DNA from 3 places in the Lysinibacillus sp. FSL L8-0312 genome. Region 2 is predicted to be linked to each of the others. Evidence: riboswitches for the same ligand, from Rfam matches in the RefSeq annotation. Region 2 holds a riboswitch; each other region holds the start of a gene.
What was found. Region 2 has a riboswitch for S-adenosylmethionine ahead of MHI22_RS01230 (YezD family protein). Riboswitches for the same ligand answer to the same signal wherever they lie in the genome.
Positions count from the first base shown of each region.

Region 1: linked by a shared signal. The riboswitch ahead of MHI22_RS11370 (methionine ABC transporter ATP-binding protein) and the one ahead of MHI22_RS01230 (YezD family protein) in region 2 are both predicted to bind S-adenosylmethionine.
Region 3: linked by a shared signal. The riboswitch ahead of MHI22_RS13290 (bifunctional homocysteine S-methyltransferase/methylenetetrahydrofolate reductase) and the one ahead of MHI22_RS01230 (YezD family protein) in region 2 are both predicted to bind S-adenosylmethionine.

Region 1 covers NZ_JBBOOV010000001.1:2,241,097-2,251,187, forward strand. Annotated here, with positions in the region: gene MHI22_RS11345 (glycosyltransferase family 2 protein) at 1-183, opposite strand, end outside; gene MHI22_RS11350 (polysaccharide deacetylase family protein) at 180-1,610, opposite strand; gene MHI22_RS11355 (nucleotide sugar dehydrogenase) at 1,627-2,952, opposite strand; gene MHI22_RS11360 (MetQ/NlpA family ABC transporter substrate-binding protein) at 3,474-4,322, opposite strand; gene MHI22_RS11365 (methionine ABC transporter permease) at 4,393-5,061, opposite strand; gene MHI22_RS11370 (methionine ABC transporter ATP-binding protein) at 5,051-6,079, opposite strand; SAM riboswitch class I at 6,163-6,266, opposite strand; gene MHI22_RS11375 (thioredoxin family protein) at 6,323-6,634, opposite strand; gene MHI22_RS11380 (TOPRIM domain-containing protein) at 6,649-6,990, opposite strand; gene gcvH (glycine cleavage system protein GcvH) at 7,081-7,461, opposite strand; gene MHI22_RS11390 (arsenate reductase family protein) at 7,668-8,024, opposite strand; gene MHI22_RS11395 (hypothetical protein) at 8,037-8,198, opposite strand; gene MHI22_RS11400 (acyl-CoA dehydrogenase family protein) at 8,256-10,040, opposite strand.
Region 2 covers NZ_JBBOOV010000001.1:246,791-256,881, reverse strand. Annotated here, with positions in the region: gene MHI22_RS01260 (hydantoinase B/oxoprolinase family protein) at 1-1,526, opposite strand, end outside; gene MHI22_RS01255 (hydantoinase/oxoprolinase family protein) at 1,530-3,566, opposite strand; gene MHI22_RS01250 (formate--tetrahydrofolate ligase) at 4,057-5,736, opposite strand; gene MHI22_RS01245 (cold-shock protein) at 5,949-6,149, shown strand; gene MHI22_RS01240 (VOC family protein) at 6,254-7,039, opposite strand; gene MHI22_RS01235 (flavin reductase family protein) at 7,198-7,683, shown strand; gene MHI22_RS01230 (YezD family protein) at 7,766-7,921, opposite strand; SAM riboswitch class I at 7,991-8,087, opposite strand; gene MHI22_RS01225 (phosphopantothenoylcysteine decarboxylase domain-containing protein) at 8,298-8,972, opposite strand; gene MHI22_RS01220 (LysR family transcriptional regulator) at 9,047-9,925, opposite strand; gene MHI22_RS01215 (DMT family transporter) at 10,060-10,091, shown strand, end outside.
Region 3 covers NZ_JBBOOV010000001.1:2,628,745-2,638,835, reverse strand. Annotated here, with positions in the region: gene MHI22_RS13330 (S-layer homology domain-containing protein) at 1-269, shown strand, start outside; gene MHI22_RS13325 (ion channel) at 374-742, shown strand; gene MHI22_RS13320 (DUF2653 family protein) at 788-1,075, opposite strand; gene MHI22_RS13315 (hypothetical protein) at 1,063-1,536, opposite strand; gene MHI22_RS13310 (YdcF family protein) at 1,721-2,737, shown strand; gene MHI22_RS13305 (SEL1-like repeat protein) at 2,810-4,096, shown strand; gene MHI22_RS13300 (globin-coupled sensor protein) at 4,721-6,013, shown strand; gene MHI22_RS13295 (protoporphyrinogen oxidase) at 6,245-7,639, shown strand; SAM riboswitch class I at 7,739-7,839, shown strand; gene MHI22_RS13290 (bifunctional homocysteine S-methyltransferase/methylenetetrahydrofolate reductase) at 7,931-9,778, shown strand; gene metH (methionine synthase) at 9,771-10,091, shown strand, end outside.

The DNA.
Region 1 (10,091 bases), 2.0 Mb from region 2:
GCGCAAGCTTAGTTGTTGGAGCCGATAAATTTCATTCACATCGGCAGGATCAATTTCATCTTTCTGGTAAGATGCGCCACGCCGATTGACAAGGCTCCGTACATTTTCGGGATCAGGAATATTTGATAAAATCCGACGATCAGAGCGTGGTATGGTTAAAACCTCTTTTTTCGTTTTCATCATTCATTCACATCCCTATTTGAATCTTCTTCAATCCAAGTCGACATTTTACTAAAGCTGTAACCATCTTGTTGCAGCTTTTCAATGATGAGTGGCAGTGCTTCTACCGTATTAGTTCCATCTAAAATGTGCATGACAATGACCTTTCCTGGCCCGACCCTAGACATCACTCGATCATAAATGTCTTGTGCTGTATACTCTAAATTCCAATCAAAAGAAGCTATATCATACATAGCAATCGTTTTAATGCCCGCAGCAGTGATGATTTTGGCTGTTCGCTCATCCATTATGCCTTGTGCTGGTCTAAAATAGAGTAGAGGTGGCTCTTGTAGCGCATAGGTCAAAGCCCTATGTGCTTTTACTAAATCGTCCTGTAAATCTTCGGGTGTCATTTTCGTAACATCTAGATGGTAATAGGAGTGACTAGCTACCTCATGACCTTCCTCTACAATCATCTTTGCTAATTGTGGATTTTTCTCCACGCCACTACCGATCAAGAAAAAGGTGCTTTTGATTTCATATTTACGTAAAATATCCAACACTTCTTTTACTCTTTTTTCATGTGCCCAGTCATCAAAAGTAATCGCAATCTCCTTTTTAGTCGTCTCTTTCCGATAATATAAATTCGGCTTGACCTGCTCATAATTTAAATTGGGGCTAACAGCATCATAACCAGCTATCTCTTCTACAGACTTTGTTAAATAGCGCTCATCTAATAAATCACTTAAAGTAGTAAAGGTATACTCCCGTTCATTCGCTAATTGGGCTAATAAAGGAATGGCATCCATAATAGCAGGGTTAATGTATGTGTTGAGATGAATAATAGAGCCCCTATCAATATATTGGCCGATATAGTCGATCAATTCCTGAGCACTTTGCATTTTTCGATCAAGTGGATTAATAGATAATCCAATAACGGCCTTCATATTTAGTGCTGCTGCTGCTAAGCGCATATTATCGGTAACATCACCTGAGCGACTGCGAACAAATTGTGGTGTATAACCTAAATGCTCTTTAAAAATTTGATTGGTTAAAACGATTTCTTCATACGTTTGGTCATAATCTAAAGTTGATACATCTGGAAATGTCAATGTACCATTTTGCACCTCATGTCCCCTTTTTAATATTTCTTTAACAAGCTCTGGCTCCTGAGCAACACGCATCCCCTCTAGAAAAAAGGTTGCTTTCATATTCGATTCATCTAATTTTGTCAGTAGTAACTCCATCGTTTCATTATCTGCGAAGCCATTAAATGTTAAGGCAACCTTTGGCACAACTATATTGGCATGACTGATTAAGTCACTCATAGTACCATCAGATTTTTTGACGTCTATGGTAGAATCAACTGGGTGAATCGTTTCTTTAGGAGTAGATTGACAGCCTGCTAACAACATTAGAATGAGCAGACCACATAGTTTAAGTTGTTTCATTTCCCATGAATTCTCCTTATAATTTGTAATAATTTTTATTTTTAAACAGAAAATGGGTATTTCGTGTATCAAAAATTAAAGAAGCCTGTTGGTCAATTAAAGAGTAATCAATATCTGAATGATTCGTTAAAATTAATACTGCGTCTGCCTGTTGGATTATTTCTACTGTTAGTAGGTCCGTCTTGACAAGAGCTTGCTCTACAGAAAAGGTTTCAATAAAAGGATCGATAATCTTTAACTGACACTGATTATCTAGTAGTTGTTGAATAACACGAAGTGCTGGAGATTCACGTGAATCATTTATATTGGGCTTATAAGTAACGCCAATGACAACAATGTTTGCCTTACACAGCTCTTTACTTTGTAGACGTAAGTAGTTTTCTAATCTGTTCACCACAAAATGAGGCATGGAATCATTGACTTTATCTGCCGCTTCAATTAGCGTTGCCGAGATCCCGTGTTGTTGTCCTGCCCACAATAAGTATTTAGGATCGACTGGAATACAATGCCCTCCTACTCCTGGTCCAGGTGTAAATGGCATAAAACCATATGGCTTTGTAGAAGCTGCATGAATGACTTCCCAAATATCGATATCCATTTTGTAGCAAATCTGACTTAACTCGTTGACAAGGGCAATATTAATTTGACGAAATGTATTTTCCAGCAATTTCTCCATCTCAGCCACTCTTGGGCTTGAAACAGGACAAACATTGGTATGAATGACTGTTTCATAAAAGATCTTTGATACTTCTAAGCATGCTGCAGTTATTCCACCAACCACTTTAGGCGTATTTGATACGGAAAAGTTGATATTTCCTGGATCCACACGTTCTGGTGAATAGGCTAAAAATAAATTTTGACCAATCACAAAACCATAGTTTTCTAAAATAGGCTGGACAATTTCTTCTGTTGTCCCAGGATACGTTGTGCTTTCAAGAATAACTAACCCATTCGTCTTGATATATTGTCCGATGGTATGTGTTGCTTCTTTTATATATGAAATATCGGGAGTTCCTTCTGCAGTAGTAGGTGTAGGCACACAAATCATAACGACATCCACTTGTGAAAGCTTAGAAAAATCATTCGTTGGCTCAAATTGATTACTCTTTAGCATTTGCTGTATATTTTCTTTAGGTAGATCAGCGATATAACTATGACCATTTTGTAACTGCATGATTTTATCTTGGTTTTTATCAAAGCCTATTACCTGAAACCCACTTTGAACCATTTCCACTGCAAATGGTAACCCTACATAGCCAAGCCCAATAACCCCAATTGTAGCTTTTTTTGTGTGGATTTTTTTTGATAAAGCTTTGCTTAATGATGTCGTTTCAATTGTCATAAAAAATTACTCCTTTATCTAATCTAGTAGTCCATTGTCATCGTTCTTTTCGTTACAGCTTCGTTTGACCATAGTTATTCATGGCAAGCATTCTGCAAAGTAATTTATCACTTCTCATCATCGTACTGTACAGACTCCTTTCATCGCTACATACTTACGTATGATTTTTCTAGTCAAAATAGATTAAAAAAATAAATTTAACTCAAAAAAACTTCATCAACATTTATATAGTACTAATTATAACTAAACAATTTCTAAACAATTATAAAATATACTCATAAACACCTACATTTTATGTAATTTAATAATATTTGTGCAATAATGTTCATCCTATTTAACAAATAATTTCAGAATTACTTTCTAACTCTAAAAAAATCAACACTAAATTATATTAATTATTGGTAAATCAACATTTTTTAATAATTGCAATAAAAATAACCCCCTCAAGTATCATTAATGAGCAATACTTGAGGGGGCTAATAAAAAAGTAAGTGAGTTAGATCACTCACTTACCCTTTGAATTATTGTACTGGTACTACTGCACCTTTCCATTCTTCTAAAATGAAGTCTTGGATTTCTTTAGAAGTTAATACTTCTAATAATTTTTTAATTTCTGGTCTTGTTTCGTCGCCTGCACGTACTGCGATGATATTCACATATGGAGATTCTTTGTCTTCAAGAGAAATAGCATCTTCGATTGGATTTAAACCATTATCGATCGCAAAGTTAGAGTTGATAAGTACTGCATCGCCCTCATCATTTTCATACATTTGTACAAGCATTTCTGGTGCAGTATTCGCATCGAATTTAAAGTTTTTAGGATTTTCTTCAATATCCTTTATTTCTGCTGCCGTTTTATCAATACCTTCTTTTAATTTAATTAAGCCTTTAGCTTCCAGTAATGATAGCATACGACCGTGGTCTGATACTGAGTTAGAAAGTAAGATTGTTGCGCCTTCAGGCAGATCTTCTAAAGTTTTATATTTTTTTGAGTAAATACCGATTGGTTCAATATGAACGCCACCAGCATTCACGAAATCATAGCCATTATCTTTAATTTGTAACTCCAAGTATGGAATATGTTGGAAGTAGTTTGCATCAAGTGTTTTTGAATCTAGATCTTGGTTTGGAAGAACATAATCTGTATAAGTTTCAATTTCAAGGTCGATGCCTTCTTTAGCTAAAATTGGTTTTGCTTTATCTAGGATGACTGCGTGTGGTGTATTAGAAGCACCTACTTTTAATGTTACATTGTCTTTACTATCTGTTTGATCAGATGCTGAATTGGCATCTTCTTTTTTATCTGTACCACAAGCTGCTAATGCTAGTACAAGTATAGATAAAAATAATCCTGCTAATAACTTTTTCATTTATGACACTCCCTTTTATTTGTTTCAAATATGTTAGCGGTTAGAACCGGATTAACCTCTTTTAGTCTTACTAACGTTTATCGATCTTCACCGTTATGAGATCACCAATCCATTGAATGATAAATACAACTACTAAGATCAAAATAGTTGCCATTAATGTCACATCTTGGCGATTTCGTTGGAAGCCGTCTAGGAAAGCTAAGTTACCAAGACCACCTGCACCGATAATCCCTGCCATTGCAGTATAACCAACGAGGGCAACAGCCGTTACAGTAATTCCTGAAATTAGTGCTGGTAAAGATTCAGGGATCAGTACTTTCCAAATAATTGTGGATGTTTTTGCCCCCATTGAACGGGCTGCTTCAATGACACCTTTATCTATTTCACGTAACGCAATCAATACCATACGAGCGTAGAACGGGGCTGCACCAATAATTAGAGCAGGTAATGCCGCATTTGCTCCCCGAATCGTACCAAGTAAGAATTTCGTAAATGGAATTAATAAAATAATTAACACGATAAATGGGATGGAGCGGAAAATATTAACGATTGAACCCGTTAAAAAGTTAACCATTTTATTAGCCCATAGCTGATTAGGGCTTGTTAAAAATAGAACGATCCCAATGACTAACCCAAGAATAAATGTGACAACTGTAGAAATTGCCGTCATGTACAATGTTTCATACATAGCTTGCCACATATTTTCCCAGTCTACGTTTGGAAAAAGATTAGTTAGCATTTGCGATCACCTCCGTTTGTACTTCGACTGTATTTAAATAACGAAGGGCTTCAGCCACATTTGTTTTCGAGCCATCAATTTGCACAATCAGTGTACCGTATGCACCGTTTTTCGTTTGCGAAATATTACCATGAACAATGCTTACTTCTACATCAAATTGTTTCACAAGATGTGAGATAACCGGCTGCTCGGTCTTTTCACCAACAAAAATCAGTTTGACAAGTTGTCCAGTTGGATAATTTGTTTTGATTTGTGCCACCGTATCCTGTGTTTCCTTTGTATCCGTAATCTGAGATACGAATTTTTTAGTAATAGCCGCTTGTGGTGCTTGGAAAACTTGCAATACCTCACCACGTTCCACTATTTCGCCTGCCTCCATGACCGCTACACGATGACAAATTTTGCGGATGACATGCATTTCATGGGTAATCAAAACGATTGTTAAGCCTAAACGTTCATTGATATCAACGAGTAAATCAAGAATGGCATCCGTCGTTTCAGGATCGAGTGCGGAAGTCGCCTCATCACATAGTAAAACCTCTGGATTATTCGCTAGTGCACGGGCAATCCCTACACGCTGCTTTTGTCCACCAGAAAGCTGGGATGGATATGCCCTGTCACGTCCCTCTAGACCAACAAGTGCAATTAATTCCTTTACTCGTGCTTCACGTTGAGCCTTTGAAACACCTGCTATTTCTAGAGGAAATGCAATATTTTCGGCAACTGTTCTAGACCAAAGTAAATTGAAATGTTGGAAAATCATACTTACCTTTTGTCTAGCTGCTCTAAGCTTTTGCCCTTTAATCGATGAAAATTCTTGACTGTTCACCGTTACTGTTCCTGTTGTCGGTTTCTCTAAACCGTTTAATAAACGAATCATGGTACTCTTACCAGCGCCACTATAGCCGATAATGCCAAAAATTTCACCTTTATTGATGGTAAGGTTGACGTCTTTGACTGCCGTTAATTCGCCATTTGCTGTTTTGTACTTCTTCGTAATATTTTGAAGCTGGATCATAGCGAATACTCCTTTTCTCATATAGAAAACCCCTTCACTCACAGACAAGTAGAAGGGGTCACGTATAATAACGTTAAACCGTTCTCTCATCTTTCAAAGAAAAATCTTTGAGTGATTTGGCACCTTTTCACTTTGTGATGGTTGCCGGGCTTCATAGGGCACTTCCCTCCGCCACTCTTTATAAGAGTTCGATATATTTAATGTTTTAGTAATATATTTGATACTTTACCACGCTAGTAAAGTTCAGTCAATTGATTTTTTTAACAATTCGTATAAAAATGGTACGGATTGAAAAGCATAAATCTTATCTGTCACTTTTCCGCCATCACTAACAAGTAAACACGGAACACTTTCAATTTGATGCTCAACAGCAACATGCTCTAAAAAATTTATATTCGCTTTACCTATTGGTAGCTGTGGCAGTAATTGTTCAATAATGGCCATCATTTTAGATGCCACTGCACACGTTCCACACATCGGTGTATATAAATAAAATGCAGCTTTCTGTCCCGACTGTTTAGCCGTTTCCCACTGCTCTTTTGACCATTCTTCCATTTCCTCACTCAACCTTACAAAATATATTCATTATGGATTGAAAAATGTGCACGCAGTAATATCATCGCTAACACTTTTCTTGGTGTCGTCTCTACTTCCTTATAGGTTGGCATTGTACGTAAATGCTCTGCCTCTGGATAATGTCTGTCCATTAATGCACGCAGCTTATCGCCTGAAGTATCTGCATCAAAAAAAGTAAATAGCTCACAGCTCTCATAGGGATCGAGCAGCTCTTCTAATTGATGCACACCAATTGTACCATTCGTACATAGTATTGTAACATTCTCATTTAAAATTGGCTCAATTTGTAGCTTATCTGAGCGTCCTTCTACTATTAAGCATTTTCCCTCGAACATTACGCCACCTCCATTTAGACATCCCCATTATAAGTCATTATATAACAAAAAACGCCGGTAGTTTCCGACGTTTTTCGATTATAGCTTGTCTTATTCAGCGATCATTTCTTCGTATTGCTCTGCTGTCATTAGTTTTTCAACTTCTGATGCATCAGCAGGCTCCACAACGATCATCCATGCTTTTTCATATGGTGATTCATTAACGAATTCTGGGCTATCTTCTAAATCTGCATTTACTTCAACTACAGTACCTGAGATTGGTGCATACAATTCAGAAACAGTTTTAACTGATTCTACGCTACCGAATGGATCATCTGTTTTGATTTCGTCGCCAACTTGTGGAAGCTCAACGAAAACGATATCTCCTAATTCAGATTGTGCGAAGTGAGTAATACCAATACGTACTTTTCCATCTTCTGTTTTTACCCATTCATGTTCTTCAGAATAACGTAAGTCTTTAGGTGTGCTCATGCAAAAAACCCCTCCATAAATATGTAATATATTCACTTTCAGTGTGCCATACTTCTCCTATAAAAACAAGATTCAATTACGTGCGAGCTTAATTGCAGTCCACAATTTTTTCAAGTTACTTGAAATACATCTCTGTTAAAAATTTGTGACATCTGCCGGTGACTTTATCTCGGTTAGAAGAGTCGTTCGATCCTGTTTAAATACGGCTATTTCCAAGTTTGCTCAAAATCTGATTCTTTAAACCCTAGCGTTACTTTTTGGCCATCCGTTACGATTGGACGTTTGATTAACATCCCATCAGAAGCAAGTAGCTCCAGCTGCTCATCTTCAGTCATTTCCGCTAGCTTGTCCTTTAAACCAAGCTCACGATATTTCATACCCGATGTATTAAAAAATTTCTTCAAAGGCAGTCCACTGGCTTGCCAAATGGCTTTTATTTCATCCTTTGTTGGCGATTGCTCTACAATGTGTACCTCTTCATAGGAAACCTCATGATCATTTAACCACTTTTGTGCTTTTTTACATGTCGTACATTTCGGATAATGGATAAATTGAATCGTCATTAAAATGCTCCTCTACTGTCTTTTTCTGTAGTATACCATCATAATTGTTTCGAATGGTGGAACTTCTCTCATTTTCGTAAGCCTATCCATCCGTTTTGCTGTTCTATTCATCACTTTCTCCATTTTATCCGTCAATCTAGCTGTTCTATCCGTCAGTTTCACGCTTCTATCCATCTCTCATAAAAAAACCTAGCTATCCTCTTACAGATAGCTAAGTGAAAGTGTATGCTATTAAACAATATATTTTTCAGCTTCGATTAGTTTAACAGAAGCTTCACGTTTCTTCGCAATTAAGTTATAAGGATTATTGCGTGTTAATTTACGAAGTGCAGATAATGTCATACGTGCTGCATCGCCATCTGCTGAAGCAAGAATTGTGTCTTTTGCTTCCTTTTCGATTTCTGTGAATGCTTCTTGGCAGAAGATTTGCGTGTATAGCAATTTCTGCTGTGCTTTTTCAGCGCCATCACGAGCAATTGCCTTTTCTGTACGTAAGACAGCTGACTCCATTGCAAATAATTGGTTAGCGATATTGGCAATATTCACTAATACCTCTTGCTCCTGATCAAGCTTCGCACCAAAGCGTTGTGCTGCTAAGCCTGCAGCTAATACAGCAATCTTCTTAGCATTTTTCACTAAATATTTTTCTTGTGCTAGTGGCTCTGTACCGATGTCTTCTGGCATTAACATTAGCAGCTCTTGCTGTAAATTTTGAGCAACTTGTAATAAAGGAAGTTCGCCTTTTAGCGCCTTTTTCATAAATGTGCCAGGGACAATCATGCGGTTAATTTCATTTGTACCTTCAAAAATTCGATTAATACGAGAATCACGGTAAATACGCTCTACCTCATATTCAGCCATAAAGCCATAACCGCCATGTAATTGTACGGCTTCATCTGCAATATAATCTAATGTTTCCGACCCAAATACTTTCGCAATAGAGCATTCAATTGCATACTCAGCAATAGCACCTGCAATTACTTTTCCTTGCTTTTGCTCTTCAAGGCTTAACTGGCTTAAACGATCCTCAAATAGACCAACAGTACGATAGTTTAATGATTCGGACGCGTACAATTGAGAAGCCATTGTTGACAATTTCTCTTTTGTTAGATTGAAATCAGAAAGCTTTGTTTTAAATTGCTGACGTTGGTTTGTATACTGGATAGCTAACTCCAATGCACGTTTAGAGCCACCAATTGTGCCCACACCAAGCTTATAACGACCAATATTTAAAATGTTGAAGGCAATGACATGCCCACGACCAATTTCACCTAATAGATTTTCTACAGGTACTTCCGCATCTTCTAATACTAATGTACGAGTTGACGATGATTTAATCCCCATTTTCTTCTCTTCCGGGCCTACTGAAACGCCATTGTAGGCACGTTCTACGATAAAGGCAGAGAATTTATCACCATCAATTTTTGCATAAACAACAAATACGTCAGCAAAGCCTGCATTTGTAATCCATTGCTTCTCACCATTTAAAATATAATGTGTGCCTGCCTCATTTAATTTCGCAGTCGTTTTTGCCCCTAGAGCATCTGAACCTGAGCCTGGCTCTGTTAATGCATATGCTGCGATTAATTCACCTGAAGCAAGCTTAGGTAAATATTTTTTCTTTTGATCTTCATTACCAAATAGAACGATTGGTAGTGAACCAATCCCAACATGTGCACCATGTGTGATGGAAAAACCACCTGCAACAGACATTTTCTCAGCAATTAAAGCTGAAGAAACTTTGTCTAGTCCAAGCCCTTCATATTCTTCTGGCACATCTGCTCCAAGCAAACCTAATTCGCCTGCACTTTTTAGGAGACGCACTGAATGCTCAAATTCATGGTGCTCTAAATTTTCAACTACTGGTAAAACTTCATTTGCTACATATTCCTCTGTTGTTTTAGCAATCATCTTATGCTCGTCAGTGAAATCTTCTGGTGTAAATACACGATTTAATTCCACATCTTCAATTAGAAATCCGCCGCCTTTAATGAAATCAGTTGTTTTTTCAGTCATGATAAATTCCTCCCAATATATCTATTTTGATTGTTTAATCCCCAAATGAAC
Region 2 (10,091 bases):
TGCAATTCATAATTGGCAAGTACACCTACTGGTCCAACCTTCGTTCCATCCTTTTTATGAACGATTAAATAGTTGTGAGAGCCTTCCCCACCACCATTTAAACCGAATGGCGCAAATTGATGTCTGCCTAGGTTCACAGAAACCTTTTGACCATCATGATTGACTGTATAGACACGACGTACACCTAAGCCACCCCTAAATTGACCGACACCAGCACCATCGCAGTTTAAACTATATTCGTCAATTTGAATACCGTATTTTGTTTCTGCAATTTCCACAGGAAGGTTATAGGTTTCACCATCTCCCATGCAGTATTGCCCACTTTGACCATCCTCATCATTTGCTGCTCCCCAACCACCAACAGATGGTTCAACAATTAGGAACGACTCATCATTTTCAGGGTTTTTACCTGTTAAGATAAATGTACAAACGGACTGTAAATGCCCTGCCGATAATCTTTCTGGCAAATGCGGTGCAAGAGCTTTCCAAATTAAATCCGCAGCCCCAATACGCGCCTCAAAGTTCATGGATACAGGATGTGGACGTTTAGCGGAAACAATCGAATTTTCATCTGTGATAATCGTTAAGCGTTTAAAGACACCCTCGTTAATTACATCAATATCGCCAAGTAAAGCTAAGAACATAACGCGCACACTTGCCATTAAACCAAATTGTGAACAGTTCACTGGCACATTGACCGCAGGATGCGAGCCTCTAAAATCACAAATAAATTCTTCATCACTAATCGTTACTTTCACTTTAATTGGATAGGGTCCGCCCTTTAATGGATCCCCTTCAATAAAGTCTTCCGCATAAAATTCACCTTTTGGTAAATGTTGAAGCTCAAGCTCTACAATTTTCTCCCCCTTGTCCAATAATCTTTGAATGGACAATTTCACCGATTCAGCACCAAACTTCTGACAAAGCTCTGCAATGCGTTTTTCACCTGTTTTTAAGGCTGCCACTTGTGCAAACATATCGCCAATTGAAAGCTCTGGTAAACGAACGTTCGTTGCTATAATTTCATAGACCGCCTCGTTCAACTCCCCTTTATGATAAAGTTTGACACCCGGTAGCTGTAAACCTTCCTGATAGATTTCATTAGAATTACTTGTAAACGAACCTGGGTCCATCCCTCCTACCTCTGTCCAGTGTGCTTTATTGGCAGAGTAAGCAATAATTTCACCTTTATAAAAAATCGGTAATACTAAGCCCACATCCGATAAATGCGATCCACCCCCAACATATGGGTCGTTAATAATAATGACATCGCCTTCATGCAACTTTCCATTATCGAATTTTTCAATAACACGTTGCACCATTGGACTTAGCATCCCAATAAAGCTTGTGACACCATTCCCTTGGCTAATTAAATTACCTTTGGCATCCGTTAAACCACAAGCGTAGTCTAATACTTCATAAATAACTGGGCTCATGGATGAACGTGCTAGAGCCACAAACATTTCGTCCCCTATGGCTAGCAATGAATCTTGAATAATTTCTACTGCAAAAACGTCTTTTTTCATGTTTTATTTCCCCTCCATCTCTACAATCAAATTGCCATATTTATCAATTTCAATGGATTGCTTGTCATTGATTACGACCGTAGATGTTGGATTTTCCACAATAGCAGGACCTGCAATGACATAACCTGGTACGAGCTTTTGTTGATCGTAGACATTGACCTCTACCCAACCTGTTCCCTTCACATATAAATTACGCTGTGCTTTGATACATGTGGAAGCGTCGACCTGTGAGAAGTCTAGTTCCTTAAACTGAACTGCCTCATCTTTTCCGTAGATTGTAAGATGTAAATTGACTAACTCAATGGGCGTAGCTGGTAAATCAAATGAAAACTCTTGTTTATGTTTAACATGGAAAGCCTCCGCTAATTCGCGTAGCCCCTCTTCTGTAATCGTGCTAGTCGATGCGTTCAATTTCACTGCATGCTCTTGTCCTTTGTATCGTAAATCATAATTAATCTCAAAATAATAATGATCCTTTGATAAAGGGGCATCCGCATAGGCATTGGCAATCGCCTGATCAATATTTTCTTGAATTGCCGCAAGATGGTTGGCATCAAAGCCCATTAAACTTGTTTGAATATAATCTTGTCGGTATTCTGTCATCATCATACCTAATGCTGAAAAGACGGAAGAACCATATGGAATAATCACTTTTTTCATACCTAATTCTTCTGCTAGGTTAATCGCATGTAGTGGGCCACCACCACCGAATGCTACCATTGTGAAGTCTTCTGGATCATAGCCTTTACGAATCGAAATCAACTTCAGTGCATTTAACATATTAGAGTTCGCAATATCTAAAATACCTTGAGCCGCTTCTTCTGCCGTTACATTAAACGGTTTCGCAATGGCTTCCACAAGAGCCTCCTCTACTTTGTCAATGGATACTGGATTATCAAAGTTTTCTAATGATAATCTTCCTAAATACACATTTGCATCGGTAATCGTCGGCTGTGTATTGCCTAAGCCATATGCCACTGGCCCTGGGTTTGCACCAGCAGAATCTGGACCAACCTTTAACGAGCCAAATGGATCCACACGTGCGATGGAGCCACCGCCATTACCGATTTCAACAATATCCACTACAGGCGTTTTAATTGGATAACCCGCAAATTTTTCATTTCTTTCGATATAGTAATCTGTTGTCACATTTACTTTGCCATCTGTAATAAGGGAGCATTTTGCCGTCGTCCCACCAACATCGAACGCAATAATATTCGATTCATTGAGTAGCTGCCCTAATTTGGCTGCCCCAAACATCCCCGCAACAGGACCAGATTCCACTAAATTGATCGGTAGCTCCATTGCTTTATCAAAGCTTGTCGTCCCACCATTTGATTGCATAATTTTTAAATGGTCTGTAATACCGATCGTACTTAATTTTTCTTTTAAGCTTTTTAAATAGGCATGGGCAATCGGCTTTACATAAGAATTCAACACCGTTGTATTCGTTCTTTCATACTCACGATATTCTTTAATGGTTTCACTTGAAAGTGTGATATACACCTCAGGCCAAATTTTTAAAATTTCCTCTTTTAGCTGTTGTTCATGAATAGGGTTTTTATAGCCGTGAATGAATGAAATGGCAATCGCCTCAACACCCAATTTTTTAAATTTACGAACGATTTCATCGACTTCTTCGGTGTTAAGCGCTTTCATAATATTTCCTTTAAAATCGATGCGTTCATCCATTTCCTGTCGTAAGTAACGTTCTACAAATGGTTGTGGCTTTTTATATTTAAAGTTATATAAGTCCGGTCGATTCCCACGTGCAATTTCTATGACGTCACGGAAGCCTTTAGTTGTAATTAACCCAACTACGCCCCCTTTTCTTTCCGTTAATGTATTGATAATAACCGTTGAACCATGAATAAATGATTCAATCAGAGATTCTTCTGTAACATGTCGTCCTAATACATTTAATATGCCATCCTCAAAGTGACCAGGTGTTGTATGTCCCTTATCAAAATGAAGATTTCCTTTTTCATCTGTGAAAACTAAGTCGGTAAAAGTACCGCCAATATCTGTTGCGATTTTCAAGACTGCATCCCTCCGTGTTCCTATTATCGGAACAGTGTTCCGAATTAGAATTAAGTAAATTATATTTAAAAGAAAAAGAAAATTCAATGTATTTTTTAAATAAAAATTCATTTGACAATTAATCTGCGTTGTAAAAATCCGCTCTATCTTTCCAAAATCAGAGAACTATTAATAAAAAATACCAAACACATTTATATAAGGAAAGTTCTCATGATTTTTTTGCAACATAAAAAAGATCCTAGTTTTCACTAGAATCTTAAAATCTTTTAAAAAAATTAACTTTTATGAATTTTCAATCATGTAGTAGATGAAGAAATCAACTAAAATTTCACATTTATGCCATGCTTGAATTATAGATAGACGATGAGTCGTGCGGAAAATAAATAGTAGCTCTCTTCCAAATTATGCAGAGATCATCTAGGAACCAAGTTTTCCCCTTTATCCATTAAAAAAAGCTGCCCATTTAAGTTGGGCAGCTTTAAAGAAGATATTAGAATAATCCTACCGCATGGCCTTCATTATCAACATTCATGCGAAGGGCAGCTGGAGTTTTAGGTAGTCCTGGCATGGTCATAATATCGCCTGTCAGACAAACTAGGAAGCCTGCACCAAGCTTTGGAATAACTTCACGAATTGTGATCGTAAAGCCTTCTGGTCGACCGAGTAAACTTGGTTGGTCGGATAAAGAATACTGTGTTTTCGCCATACAAACTGGCAGAGAGTCCCAGCCAAATTTTTCGATTTGAGCAATTTGTTTTTTGGCTTGATCAGTGAATTGTACATCTTTTCCGCCATATACCTTTTGCACAATCGTACGCACTTTTTCTTCAATGGACTCCGTTACATCATATAAAGGAGAGAAGTTGTTTTCTTCTTCAAGCACAGCTAATACTTGTTCAGCTAGCGCTAATCCGCCTTTCCCGCCCTCTTCCCAGACATTTGTACGGGCAATACGTACTTGATTTTCCTGACACCAGTTCAGAACAGCCTCTAGCTCCGCCTCTGAGTCTGTAATAAAACGATTTAACGCAATAATCGGTTCAACACCAAATGTACGTACCGTATCAACATGCTTAGCTAAGTTTTCAATTCCTTGTAGCAGGGCATTCACATTTTCGTCAACAAGTGCCGTTTTCGGTACACCACCATGCATTTTTAAGGCACGAATCGTTGCTACGATAACGACTGCACTTGGTTTAAAGCCCGCTTTACGTGCTTTAATATTCATAAATTTTTCAGCACCTAAATCGGAGCCGAAGCCCGCTTCTGTTACGACAATGTCCGCTAGCTTGCGAGCAGTTTGTGTCGCCATAATGGAATTACAGCCGTGGGCAATATTCGCAAATGGACCACCATGTATAATAGCTGGTGTTCCTTCTAATGTTTGAACTAAGTTTGGCTTGAAGGCATCTTTCAATAATAATGTTAAGGCACCTTCTACTTGTAAATCACGTACAAAGACAGGCTCACGCTCAAATGTATAGCCAACCACAATGCTAGCTATGCGTTCACGTAAATCCTCAATACTTGTCGCTAAACAGAACACCGCCATAATTTCGGAGGCCACTGTAATATCAAAGCCGTCCTCGCGCGGCATGCCCTGAACAGGGCCACCTAATCCCACAACCACTTTACGAAGGGCACGATCATTTAAGTCCATCACACGCTTCCAAATAATGCGTCGTGGATCAATGTTTAATGCATTTCCTTGATGGATATGATTATCAATGAATGCGGATAAAGCATTGTTGGCTGTTGTAATCGCATGAAGGTCACCAGTGAAATGTAAATTAATATCCTCCATTGGTACAACCTGTGCGTAGCCGCCGCCAGTTGCCCCGCCTTTTACGCCCATAACTGGACCCAATGAAGGTTCCCGTAAAGCGACCATTACTTTCTTATTTAATTGATGAAGAGCATCTGCTAGTCCTACAGTAACCGTCGACTTCCCTTCACCTGCTGGTGTCGGACTAATAGCTGAAACTAGCACAACCTTTGCGTCCTCACCCTGAGCTGTAATTTTTAAAGGATCAATTTTTGCTTTGTAGCGTCCATACTGCTCAAGAGCATCCTCTGGAATACCCGCAGCATTGGCAATTTCCGTAATCGGTTTGATTACTGCTTGACTAGCGATTTCTAAATCTGATAATGGTTGATTTTTCGTTGTCATTTGGCATCCTACTTTCTATGTTGTTCATTTCCATTATAGTCTTAATTGTGAAAAAAAAGAAAGCCAGATACACAAGCATTTCGACAATCAATTGACATCTTTGTTCAATTCATGTATGTTCTAAGAGAAAATGCAATTTTTCACATTTTCTCAATGATAGCACAACTTAGTTAACTTTATTTTACATTCAAGCGCATTGGAGGCGAATGCTTATGCAACAGGGGATCGTAAAGTGGTTCAATAATGAAAAGGGTTATGGCTTTATTGAATGTGATGATGGAGAAGATGTATTTGTACATTTTACGGGCATCCAGGAGGAAGGCTTCCGTACACTTGAAGAAGGTCAGAAGGTGTCATTTGATGTTGTGGAAGGCAATCGAGGACCCCAGGCATCAAATGTTGTAAAATTATAAGCTCCAAAATTGAAAGTGGATGAGGTAGATGAATAGTGCTCAATCCGCTTTTTGACATGTTTGCACATAAAAATCCACTTCAACAATTGAAGTGGATTTTTAATTTATCTATTAATCCAATAAAAAGCACCTGGACAAACTAATGTTTCCTTTGTTCGGTGTGGATCTTTCAATGTTACACCGATGGGTCCTTCCTTTAAATGCCCTAGCGTCATGGCAGATGCTGCCGCCTCCTCATAAAAATCCAAGCGCATATTTGGTAGCTGTAGTGACACAAATTGCTCATGCTGCTCAGAATCGGGTAGCTGCAATACCTTCTGCCAAAGCTGAACCGTCTCCTCCACATCCTTGACAAAAAACTGAATAGATTCCATTGTGATGGCTTGGTTTTCATCGATTGCACCACTAGCTTTTAATTGTGCCAAACGTTCCTCATCTTCATCTGCCCATTCAATTAAGAATGGAAAATCCAATGAAAGATTGGGCATGCCAAAATGCAATAGCTTCCATTCTAGTGTCGTGCCATCTGGTCTTGTTCGGCTACAAGCATCGGGACCATATACTTCAAAGCCCAATGCACGCAATCGTTGACCCTCGTCTTCAATATTTTTGGTGCGTAAGGCAATTCGTGAAAATCCTTGGCGCTCACGATCACGTTTAAACGTATAATGTAGGGAATAAGGGTACAGAGCCGCTTGCTCAAATAAATCACGATCATAAATAGCGATTTGTTCAATATAGCTTAAGCCAAAATAGCTTAGCGTATTATAAGTCCCCCACATCGTGTGTTGACCACCGTTCACTGTACGGACATTTCGTTTATTGAAGAAAACCTTTATATTTTCTGGTGATTCTACTTGATGTACCAGATGATCAAAATATAAAGTCATGGCAATTCCCCTTTCTTTCCCCCATTAGCTTTACCTGGATGTTTAATTGATTTAAAATTTACTTAAGAAAAGGAGTTACTATATGGTATGAAAAAAAGTGCAATTTACCTACTAACTCCGTTAACTAATTTATGACTAACTATAAAGAGGTGATTTGAATGACAGATCAAGTAGCTGCTTTTAAATTGGCATTAGGTAACTATCCTACAGGTGTAACGGTTGTGACAGCATGTCATGAAACGAATCCAATTGGCTTAACAGTCAATTCTTTTGCATCTGTTTCCATTGACCCACTACTTATTTTATGGTCACTTGATAAAAAATCTCAGCTCCATTCTTACTTTATGGGTGCGGAAAAATTCGCTGTCAATATTTTAGCGAGTAATCAAGAGCATTTATGTACATTATTTGCAAGTAAAGTCCCGGATCGCTTTGCTCAAGCTAAATGGTCTACTTCTACTTTTGGGCTACCGATTTTACATGATACAGCAGCTATTTTACAATGTAAATCATTTCAGCAAATAGATGCAGGCGATCATACTATTTTTATTGGGCAAGTGCTAGACATTACAAATTCTCAAAAAGAACCCCTTCTCTATCATCGTCGTCATATCGGTCCAATTCCAAAAAGCTTTTATAGCTAATTTCCATAAAAAAGAGCCACTTGTAAGCAATGGAAACCATGCTTATTAGTGGCCTTTTCACATCGTTCAACTGAAATGAGCATTATTTCTTCTGTGGAAATCTCTGCTTTTCAAGCCTATTAATTTGCACAATCACACCATCTTGAATCGTAATATTCACTTCACCAAATTCAAGATTTTGAATTGCCTTAGCAATTGCCTCTAATTTTTTATCATCTACCTTTGCCGATTGAGCCATACGATACACCCCCTCTTTATTCTCCTAGTTGTACAAAAGAGGCCAACGCATCAAACCGATTGATAGCCCCTCCTATCTCTCAGACACCATCTGTTGGATTTGGCACCTATCTTCTCGGTTGCCGAGGCTTCATGGGGCCAAGTCCCTCCACCTCTCTTGATAAGAGTACTGCGTTTCTTGAAAATAATTCTATAATTCTGTTATCCGAATGTCAATATAAAATATTAGAAAACCTAGCTGAATACTTTGTAATAGCATCCTCTCTGTTACAATTCACTCATAATCCTATCGTATTGTATGCTATGTCAGTCTATCTAACCACAATGGCAAAGAAAAAAACTGTGTAGAAGCATGACCTTCTCCACAGTTCATCACGTTATTCCCTATGCAAACATTCCATTAAAGTTTGTGCTGTCTGTTGCTTGCCCATCACCTTAATTGGTTGTCCCTCAGCAGGCACGATCCAATGAGGCTCATCCCCGCCATATAAAGACTGCGAGCTATTTGCAACCATAAATTGAGCATGCGCGGCTTCCATACGCAGTCTTGCACGAGCGAGTAAAAAATCCTCATCATTTGTAGCTTCTAGCTTAAAGCCCACTAGCGTTACATTCGGTTGCCAGCCCTTGATTTGCCCTAATACTTTTGGTGCCTTTTTAAAATGGATAATAGGTGGTTCGTCAGAAGGCATTTTCCCCGCTTCCTCCATTAAATTACCGGATTGATCATAAACCTTGTCAATAACCCAATCGGAGCCAGCAGCAGCCATAATAACAATATCGACTTGTTGTAGCTGAACCGCATGACGTACCTTTTCTCCTAAATCCTCAATACCTTCAAATTTTACCAATGTCATTTTGTCGTGATTTGCTGGAAGCTGTGCAAAGTAGCCATGCATATATATTACATTCGCACCCTTAGCCAATGCGGCCTCTGCTAAATAACAGCCCATTGTCCCTTTTGATAAATTCGTGTGCCCTCGTACACGATCCCATTTTTCAAGTGTTCCCCCACTTGTAATGAGTACGGTTTTGCCTTGTAATGTCCCCATACACTCACCTATTTTCTACAATATATACAAATACTATTTTAACGTAATGTAAGGATGTGCTTCAATAGCCACAATCATAGCGTACTATTTTGCTCTTTTAACCAAGCACTTAATATTTCCGCAAATTTCTTGGTAACAGGGGAAGCATGGTGCTTCATCGCAATTCCAATGGTACGGTAGCCTCCTTGCTTTAGCGGGATTGCTTTTAACGTTGATGGTAAATGTTGAATGACCAATTGAGGCAAAATACTAATGCCTAAATGATGGGAAATCATTGAAAGAATCCCTACCTCCTCAGAAAGCTCAAAGCGAATATGGGGCTTTACATGATATTGCTCCAACAGTACCTTTACATCATTTGTCCCTTTATAGGAAGTCATGATAAAAGGCATATCTTCTAGGTCAACAATATCAATTTCTGTCTTATGAAATAAAGGGCTTTTATCCGAAACAATACATAATAAAGGGTCTTGTTGTAATTCCATAAATTGATATTGCTCTGATTTTTGACCATTCAAGAATCCTACCTCGACTTCCCCACTTAGCAGCCATTGTTCAATTTCGTAATAATCTCCCTCTCGTAACTCTACTTGTATCCCTGGAAATTGATGATCCATAATACGAACAATTTCTGGCATCCAATTCGAGGAAATACTTGAAATAACGCCAATTCGAACTTTTCCGCGTGTTACACCCAGTATATGGGCCGCTTCCTGCTGCAATAATTCCTGGGCATCCAGAACCTGACGCATCGCCCTTAGCATGGTCTGCCCCTCACTCGTCAGTGTTACACCTGCACGACTTCGATGAATGAGAGCAAAGCCAAATTCTTTTTCTAAACTAGACACGGCATGGCTCACAGCAGACTGCGTTAGTCCTAGTGCATCCGCTGCTTTTGTAAAGCTTGCTACCTCTGCCACCTTTGTTAAAATCTCATATTTAACTAAGCTCATTCGTCATCCCTCTATATACATGAATTTTTTTAATCCTATTCATTATAAACATTCGTTTTACTAATCACAATACAAGATATATAGTAAATTTTAGTATAAAAACTGTTTTAGTACACAGATGGTAGGTGAACATAATGAGTATCCAAGGAAAAGCAAATGTATTGAT
Region 3 (10,091 bases), 2.4 Mb from region 2:
ACCCTGGACAGTTTGTTACACGTGCTCAACTAGCATTAATGATAAGTCGTGCCTATGAACAGCAATTTAATCAACCATATAGTGCAAAGGGCGATGTGCCATTTACAGATGTAACCTCTTATAATGCAGAAACAAAACGTGCCATTACCATGTTGTATGAGTTGGGGATTGTGACAGGAAATGAAGGGGAATTCTCACCAGAAGCTGTCACAACAAGAGGTCAAGCCGCTAAAATATTTACAAACCTTAGTCAAATATTCATTAAATAATGCTGAAAAGGTAGGGGGACATCACCTCTACCTTTTGACGTTTTTAATAAAAACGAAGTATAGTCTAACTATGTTGTAGAACGTATTTAAAGAGGAGAATGGGGATGCTGTCATTTATATTATCTGCGAAAAGATTAGTAAAAGGGTTGTGGAAGTCATTTAAACGTCCTCAATTTATCTCATTATTTACTACATTGTTTTTAATCATTTTATCAGGAACACTGTTTTACAAGGGAACTGAAGGATGGTACTGGTTAGATGCTATGTATTTTGCTGTAGTGAGTTTGATACCAACAGGCGTAGAAACAGGGTTATATCCAACAACGACTTATTCTAAAGTATTTACAATGATTTATTTAATAGTTGGTACGGGAGTAATGTTTATTATGTTGCTAATGCTAGGGCGTTCTATCGTAGATTTTTCTCTGAATGAGGAAGAAAAAGAAGAGATGAAGAAACGTTTGAAAAAGTAAAAAGCAGTACGATGAATTTTTGAACAATTCATTGTACTGCTTTTTTTATGATAGTTTGGCAATAATGCCTTCCTCGTCGTCTAAAACAAGCTCAATCCCAGTTGAGAATGGGTCACTATGTAGAACATCTTTAATCCAAACACGTAATGCACCAATCATAGCTGCTGTATTAAGCACTTCGATTTGACCGTTTACTTCAACCTCTGCACCAAAGCCAGCGTCATCTTCGTAAGTCAATTCGACAAGAACTGCCTCGGGACGAATGTTTTTATAATAAGCTTGAGATAAACAAATAGCATTAATAATATCTTGTTCGTTGATTATTTGTGCCATTGTGCTTCCTCTTTGCGCTTCTTCTCTTTAAACATATTCATAATCTTAACCACAAGCATCACGATAACGGCAATTGCAGCTACATTAATGAGTAGACCTAAAATATTGCCAAGAATCCCCATGCCACTAAATAGACTGCCGAATAATAAACCAGCTAGACCACCAAGCATTAAGCCTTTCATTAGACCGCCAGAGAAAAAGCCACCTTTTTTAGTAGTATCTACTTTATTAGTAGAGGATGAGTTGTTTTTATTTGTTGTTGCATTATTTTGATCTTTAGAAGTATCCTTAGATTTTTGGATATTCGAGCTATTATTGTTGTTGTTGTTGTTAGTGAAGCCTTTTTTACCTGATTTATAGGATTTAGCTTCTGCCGTTGGCGTATCCGAAATGAATAATGTTGCACCAACAGTCGAAAATATCAGTGTCGCTGCAAAAAGAGCGGCAAGAATTTTTTTCATTACTTACATTCCTCCAATATAATTTTGAATTTGGTCATAAACTAGTTCTTATATAGTAATATTACATGAACTATATTAAAAAATAAAACAAACGCCTTCAATAATTGAGCTATATCATCAAATTTGAACAAGTAGTGACAAATGCCATGATTGTGAAAATTCTGCAATAGAAAGGAGTGAAACGATGCTACTAACTTTAACACTTTTCACCACATTATTTCTCGTGTTGTACTTAACAGAAAAAAGGCGCTTTCTCAATGCGGTAGCACTAGGTTTAATAGGGATATATATGATAAGAGCGTTCATTATGCACTATCCATTATTGCTGCCAAATGATCAGGGGATTATTTCAGAAATGGGGATATTTATTATATTGGGAAGCTTTCCAAGCATTATGTTTATTTTATCAATCGCAATGTTTTTCAATAGTAAAGTATTATTAGAGAAGGAAGGGCGTAAAGTACGTAATTTAATGTTAGCCATTCTCGGACTAAGTTTTGTTATTATGATGATATGGTATGTTTTCGTCATTTTTATCCAAATAGAAAATATACTTTGGCATATTCTTTTCTTCTATGCGTTTTTGGTTTTTGGCTATACAATGTTTTTATACACAAGTGTCCTTGCCTATGCAATACTGTATCATTTTACACCCATACGCTATGAACCAAATTATATTATTGTATTGGGCTCAGGGTTAATTGGGGATAAAGTGCCCCCACTTTTAGCAAGTCGTTTAGATGAGGCAGTAAAGCAGTATAAAAAGTATGGGGAGAGAGCTTTTGTTATTGTCTCTGGTGGTCAAGGCAATGACGAAAAGCTAACCGAGGCATATGCCATGAAACAATACTTAATAGATGTACATCATCTTCCCACTGACAAGATATTGCTCGAAGATCAATCGACCAATACAGAACAAAATATGGTCTTTTCCAAAAAAATAATGGACCATCATGCGCAGGGAGAAAAATATCGTTCGCTATTTGTGACCAATAATTTCCATGTATTTCGTGCAAGTATTTATGCTAAGAAAGCAAAGCTAGATGCAGAAGGAATTGGCTCAAAGACAGCCTTTTACTATGTTCCCAATGCATTTACACGAGAATTTATAGGCTTATTAGATATGTATAAATGGGCCCATATTACAGTCTTTTTAATCATTACGCTATTCGTTGGCTTATTATTGAGAGCATATGTGTAACCAAATTTCAACTGTCTTCCATATAATAGTGGCAAGGCAGTTTTTTTACATAGTGTGCAAGGGAGGAAAATAATGTACGAGCAAATGTTAGCCAAGCGAAATAAAGAAAGAATTGATTCCCTACAAAATCTGACACAGTCAGAAAATACATGGTTTGCTCAAAATATAAAATTACTTACATTCACGGAAGTTACCCTAACAGCCTTGCAAAAAATATTGTATCAAATAGTGCGAGGGCTATTGAAAGAACAGCAACAACGGCATTTACAAATTATCCATTCAGAACAATCTCAGTCCATACAGGAGAATGTTTTAACATTGTTAGCGGAATATGACGATGTCTTGCGTGATGCCATTCCCGAATCTATCTATATCCTTGTTTGGCAAATTTCTTCGTTAGAAAAGCTAGCAAGCCGTATAGCAGTAGTTGATGATGTACTTGATATTGTGGAGTGGTACTTCCGTCATCAAGATGAACAGCTCCCTATTTTAGATGAAGAGGATTTAGATCATGAAGTCATTATTGATTTATATAAAGAAGCAGTTGAAGAACAAGACGCAGATGCACAATATCAATTGGGAGAATACTACAACGCTAGAGAAGGTGAACATTTTCAACCTGAAAAATCATTGAAATGGTTTGAATTAGCAGCGCTTCAGAATCATGCAGATGCTCAATACGTACTAGGGAATTTTTACTTTGAGGGGATTGGTGTGGAAGAAAATGATTCCCTTGCTTTTTCATACTATGAAAAAGCAGCTTTACAGGGGCATGCGGATGCCGCCAATAATTTAGCGGATATGTATTTCAATGGGGAAGGCGTACCGCAAGATTTTATATTAGCAAAACAATGGTTTGATTATGCTGCTGAAAAAAATGTGGCAGAGGCGATGTTTACGTTAGGAATTATATACGAGCAGGGACTGGGTGTCGAAGCAGATGTAGAAGCAGCCTTTAATGCCTACAAAAAATCAGCAGAGCTAGGTTATGTCGAAGCGCAATATCGGCTTGGTGGAATATATTTAGAGGGACGCTTGGGTCAAACAAAGGAGGTAAACCGCGGCCTCTTTTGGTATGAAAGAGCGGCTGAACAATATCATGTAGATGCCTTTTATGATTTGGGCTATATATGGAGTAATGGACTAACTGGTATACGCAATATCGAAAAAGGTATTCATTGGTTTAAACAGGCTGCAATTCAAGGAGACGCGGATGCTAAGCTACAACTAGGGCATATTTACAATAAAGGTGAAGGAATTGCTAGAAATCTGAAAGAAGCCATCAAGTGGTATGGCCTCGCAGCAGATGCTGGTGTTGCAGAAGCTTCTAAAATATTACAGGAACTTAAAGGATTGTAAATTTTGTGTGAAAAAATATAGTTTATTTGAATTATTTATTTGCCATACATTTATAAAACTTTTGATTTAAAACGGGCTGTGTTTTTAGGTATATAGATTCTCTTGTGGAGAGGGTAAAAAATATTGATATAGTGATATTTAAAGAAGATTAATAAAAAAGGATAAGAAAAATAAAAAAAATAGGCATAATAAACAAGAAAACGGGTAAAAAAGCTACCAAATAATATTGTGGTAGCTTTTTTCTTATGCATTACCATTAATTTTAAGATAGGGACTTTTGGTGTGGTATATGTAAAAAAACGGAATCGATAAGATTGACAGCAATTTATAAAATGATTAATGTAAATGAGTGATTTTGAAATAAAGCATACGTAAATAAGTCTACTGTTAGTCATGTACTGACTAGGTCTGCTTGCTGAGCGGGAATATTTTTTATGTGATTGTACAAAGAGGTACTCGACATGCTTTTGGAGGAAGTGTGCCAGACAGAAAGAGTATTAGCCCATAGCATAATAGCTAATCTGTTTTTATCGGTATTTTTTCTTGTATCAATCAATATGTTAAAAAAGGGATTTGGTGTTTCTCAGCCTGCTGAAAGTAAACGGAATGAAAGAGGGAAGATGTGTGATTTTTCAAAAACAGAGAAAGACGAAGGTATTGGATTTACAGCAATATACAGTAAAAATGGATTTGTCTACTCGCCAATCAATGGTGAAACAAATTGAAATGCTGAATCTAACGAAGCAAGACTTACAATATTTAAAAGCTTTCCAGCCATATGTTATGGACAATGTAGATCACATCGTAAACCGTTTTTACAACATGATAGGAACAGAGCATCATTTGGTAGATATTATAAGTCATCATAGTTCTGTAGACAGACTTAAAGTAACACTACGGCAGCATATTATTGAAATGTTTAACGGAACCATTGATGAGGTGTATTACCAAAGACGAGTAAAAATTGCAAAGGTACATGTTCATATTGGGCTTAGAACCCAATGGTATATTTGCGCATTCCAAGATTTATCCATATCATTTATTGATTTAGTCGAAAAAAATATAGAGCACCCCCAAGATCAATTTAATACGATCAGGGCCATATCGAAAATTTGTAATTTCGAGCAGCAGCTGGTTTTGGAGGCTTTTGAAAACACTGTAGAACAAATGAAAGAAAAAATGATGCATGAGAAAGAAGCTATTGAACGACAAATTGTTGATTCTTCCGAAGCACTTGCCACAATTTCTCAGGAAACAAATAATTCATTTTGCTGCTTAAGCAAGCAATCTGACGAAATTAAACAATTGGCTAAAAAATCACTTGATGTCTCAACACTGGCTGAAAATCAAGCACTTGAAGGTCGTGAACGTTTAAAAAATCAATCACAAAATATGCTTAATATTATTCATTCACTTCATGATATAGAAGAAAATATTGAACAATTATCGGATATGTCTAGGGAAATGGAGACAATCATGAATGTTGTTACTAATATTGCTAATCAAACCAATCTGTTGGCATTGAATGCTGCAATTGAAGCGGCGCGTGCTGGAGAAGCGGGCAAAGGCTTTAGTGTAGTGGCTGATGAGGTGCGTAAATTATCTATTCAAACGAAGGATTCGGTTACTTCGGTGGCATTGTTATTGAAAAAAACGAGTGAACGGACAGAGAAATTAGAGCATTCTCTGGCAAATATTCAAGATGAAGTGGCGTCAGGTGAGGAAAACATGTTACAAACTGAAGGTCAATTTACAAGCATATTGGGAGCCATGACAGAAGCAAAGGATCAAAACGACTGTATGGCAACGAAAATACAAGCAATCGTCGGGATATTAAACGAGTTAGGGACATCATTTACAGAAGTAACGAATTCAGCAGAAAACTTAGCAAGCTTTTCCCAAAATCTAAAAGGATAGACTACTAAATTAACGTTTATGTTTCCGTATTTTTTAGACATATTAAACACTATAGTACCTATAAATATGTGTATTTTTGTAAATCTTGAAATGGAAATTCCATATGATTAAGCTAGAGCTATCTCACAGATGAGGTAGCTCTATTTTTGCTAAATTTGTAAAGGGTTTAACGTAATTTTCAATGAAAATAAGTTTATACTGTAGGAAGAACTAAAAATAGGGGCGGTTACTATGAAAACAGTTGTTGTATTAGGTGGCGGTATTACAGGATTATGCACAATGCATTATTTACAACGTCAAGTGAAGGAAAATAATGTAGATGTGCGTCTAGTGCTTGTAGAAAAAAATACATATTTAGGGGGCAAATTATATTCAACACATGAGCAAGGTTTTATTATGGAAACAGGTGCTGACTCGATTGTAGCTCGTCATAAAGGTGTTATGGAGCTTGTACAGGAGCTTGATTTTGAGGAGAATCTAGTTTACAACGAAACAGGTATTTCCTATATTTATACGAATAATGAATTACATGCCATTCCGGCAGATTCTACTTTTGGAATACCAATGAGTTTGGCATCCTTGGAGCAAAGCACATTGATTACAGAGCAAGGTAAACAAGATGCATTAAAAGATTTGACTTTACCAAACAAAGACTTCACAAAGGAAAGTTCAATTGGAGAGTTTTTAACCTATTATTTAGGGGAAGAGCTTGTGAAAAATCAAATTGCACCCGTTCTTGCAGGTGTTTATTCAGGGGATTTACACCAGCTTTCGATTGCCTCTACTTTACCGTACTTGATTGACTATAAGAACGAGTATGGAAGTATCATAAAAGGCTTTGATGCGAATCGTGAGCAATTTGCTAAAGCAGCCAATAAAAAGTTTATATCGTTCAAAAACGGTTTATCTTCTCTAATTGATCGTCTCGAACAAACATTAACTGATGTAGAGATCATCAAGGGTGTCGCAACTGTCAATGTTCAAAAGCAAGAAAACCACTATTCAATTGCCTTAGCTAATGGTGAAAGCATCGAGACAGATTATGTCGTTTTAGCACTGCCGAATGAGGCTGTTCAAGGCCTACTACAGGATGAATCATTAAACCGTTATTTTGACCAATTTACGACAGCTTCAGCAATTACGATCTATTTAGGTTTTGATGTACCAGACTCTAGATTGCCAGCAGATGGAACGGGCTATATTGTCTCACATAATTCTGACGTTACATGTAATGCTGCAACTTGGACAAGTCGTAAATGGAGGCATACATCAAGAGATCATAAATTACTTGTGCGACTCTTTTATAAAAGCATCAATCCAGCATATGAGCAACTCCGTGCCATGTCTGACGAAGAATTAGCAGCGGTTGCTTTAGAGGATGTGCGCAAGAGCCTAGGAATAGAGGAACAGCCAACAGTTATTAATGTCACAAAATGGATTGATCAAATGCCAAAATATGATCTAGCTCACCGTGAAGCATTACAAGGTTTAGTTCAAGAATTACAAGAAAACTATCCTAATCTATCCATCGCAGGTTGTTCATACTTTGGGGTAGGGATTGGTGCTTGTATTCAAAATGGGAAAAAAATCGGTGAGGAGCTTGCAAAGGAACTAGCCAATTTCTAAGCTTTTAAGTGAAAAATATCTTTGTTATGTGAAATAGTCTTGACTCATTCGTCAGTAAACGATATGATTCTTTTAATTATTTAAAAAATTCATACTACATTCTTATCAAGAGAAGCAGAGGGACTGGCCCATTGAAGCTTCAGCAACCAACTTTTTTGTCAGGTGCTAAATCCAGAAGACCATTGAGTCGAAGATGAGAAGGAAAAAACAATGATGAGTCATTAAAGCCTTCTTTTTTTTATAAAAGAAGGCTTTTTATTATACAGAGATATAGGAAGAGAGGCTAGTTTAATGAGATTGCTTGAAAGGTTAAAAACGCATGTATTGACGGCAGATGGCGCAATAGGCACAGTACTTTATGGCTATGGTTTGGAGTATTGTCATGAGGAAATGAATGTACAGAAACCTGAGTTAATTGAAAAGATTCATAGAGAATATATTGCAGCTGGTGCTGATATCATCCAAACGAATACGTATGGTGCAAATGCCATTAAATTAGCTCGCTATGGATTAGAATCGCGTGTCCAACAATTTAATGAAGCAGCGATTACAATCGCAAAGCGAGCTGCGGCAGATGGAGGTCAGTTTGTCTTAGGGACAATTGGTGGTATTCGTGGTATTCGTAAAAGTGATGCAACGTTAGATGAAATCTTAGCAACTATTGAGGAGCAAGCGAGTGTTTTACTTGCTGGGAATCCAGACGGCCTTTTACTCGAAACCTATTATGATTTTGAAGAATTAACAGCTACCTTAAAGATGCTACGGACAAAGACAAAATTACCGATTATTGCGCAAGTTTCCATGCACGAACCTGGTGTTTTACAAAACGGTATGTCTTTAAATAACGCCCTGCATGAGCTAGAAAAACTTGGTGCGGATATTGTGGGTGTCAATTGTCGTCTAGGTCCACACCATACTATTCAGGCGTTTGAAGGTGTAGAACTTCCTGATAAGGCATTTATGTCGGCTTATCCGAATGCTTCACTCCTTGACTTAGAAGATGGACGTGTCGTTTATGAGTCAGAAGCTGAATATTTTGGTCGAGCGGCTGTAGAATTACGTGATCAAGGGGTACGCTTAATTGGGGGCTGTTGTGGTACGACACCGAAGCATATAGCAGCAGCGAAGAAGTATTTAGAAGAGTTATCACCAGTTCATGAAAAGTATGCCAAACCCGAGAAGATTCAAATTGTTCGTGAAGCAGAGCCAACGAAGTATGAACCTCTTCATGAAAAAGTAAAGCGCGAACGCTCTGTCATTGTAGAGCTAGATACACCTAGACATCTGGAAATTGATGGTTTTCTGGAAGGGGCAAAACAATTGTATGATGCAGGAGCAGATGTCGTCATGATGGCAGACAATTCTCTGGCTTCTCCACGTATTAGCAATATTGCTATGGGTGCATTGTTGAAGAGTACTAATGGTGTACGTCCTCTAACACATATTACATGCCGAGATCGTAATTTAATCGGTCTGCAATCACATTTAATGGGGTTAAATGCATTAGGAATTCATGATGTGTTAGCTGTTACTGGTGATCCAACAAAAGTTGGGGACTTCCCAGGTGCCACAAGTGTTTATGATGTCTCATCAATGGAGCTGATCCAATTAATTAAGCAGTTAAATCAAGGCATTTCCTTCTCAGGTAAACCACTTCGTAAAAAAGCAAATTTTTCAGTAGCTGCTGCATTTAATCCAAATGTCCGTGTATTAGATCGTGCTGTGGCACGCTTAGAGAAGAAAATTGAGTATGGAGCAGACTACTTTATTTCACAGCCAGTATATACGAAGGAAAAAATTGTGGAAATTTATGAGGCAACCAAGCATTTGCAAGCACCTATTTATATTGGTATTATGCCCGTTACAAGTTATAAAAGTGCTGAATTCTTACATCATGAGGTGCCAGGCATAAAATTATCTGAAGATGCCTTAGCAAGAATGAAGGCCTGTGGTGAAGATAAAGAACGTGCAACATTTGAGGGGATTGCCATTGCGAAGGAATTAGTTGAGGTGGCTGCACAGTATTTCAATGGCATTTACCTTATCACTCCATTTTTACGTTATGATGTGACATTAGAGTTGATGAAATATATTGAGCAATTGGATGAACAGAAAAAAGGGGTAAGTATACATGGCTAAGCACTTGATTGAAAAGCAACTAGAGAAACGTATTTTAATTCTTGATGGCGCAATGGGAACAATGCTACAAAACGAAAACTTATCCGCTGAGGATTTTGGCGGGGAGGAGCTTGATGGCTGTAATGAAAATCTTGTGCTTACTAGACCTGATGTAATTAAGGAAATTCACCATAAATATTTAGAGGCAGGCGCAGATATTATTTGTACGAATACTTTTGGCGGGACACCTCTTGTGTTAAATGAATATGATCTTGGCGCAAAAGCGGAAGAAATTAATAAACGTGCCGTCGAAATTGCTCGTCAAGCAGTGGAT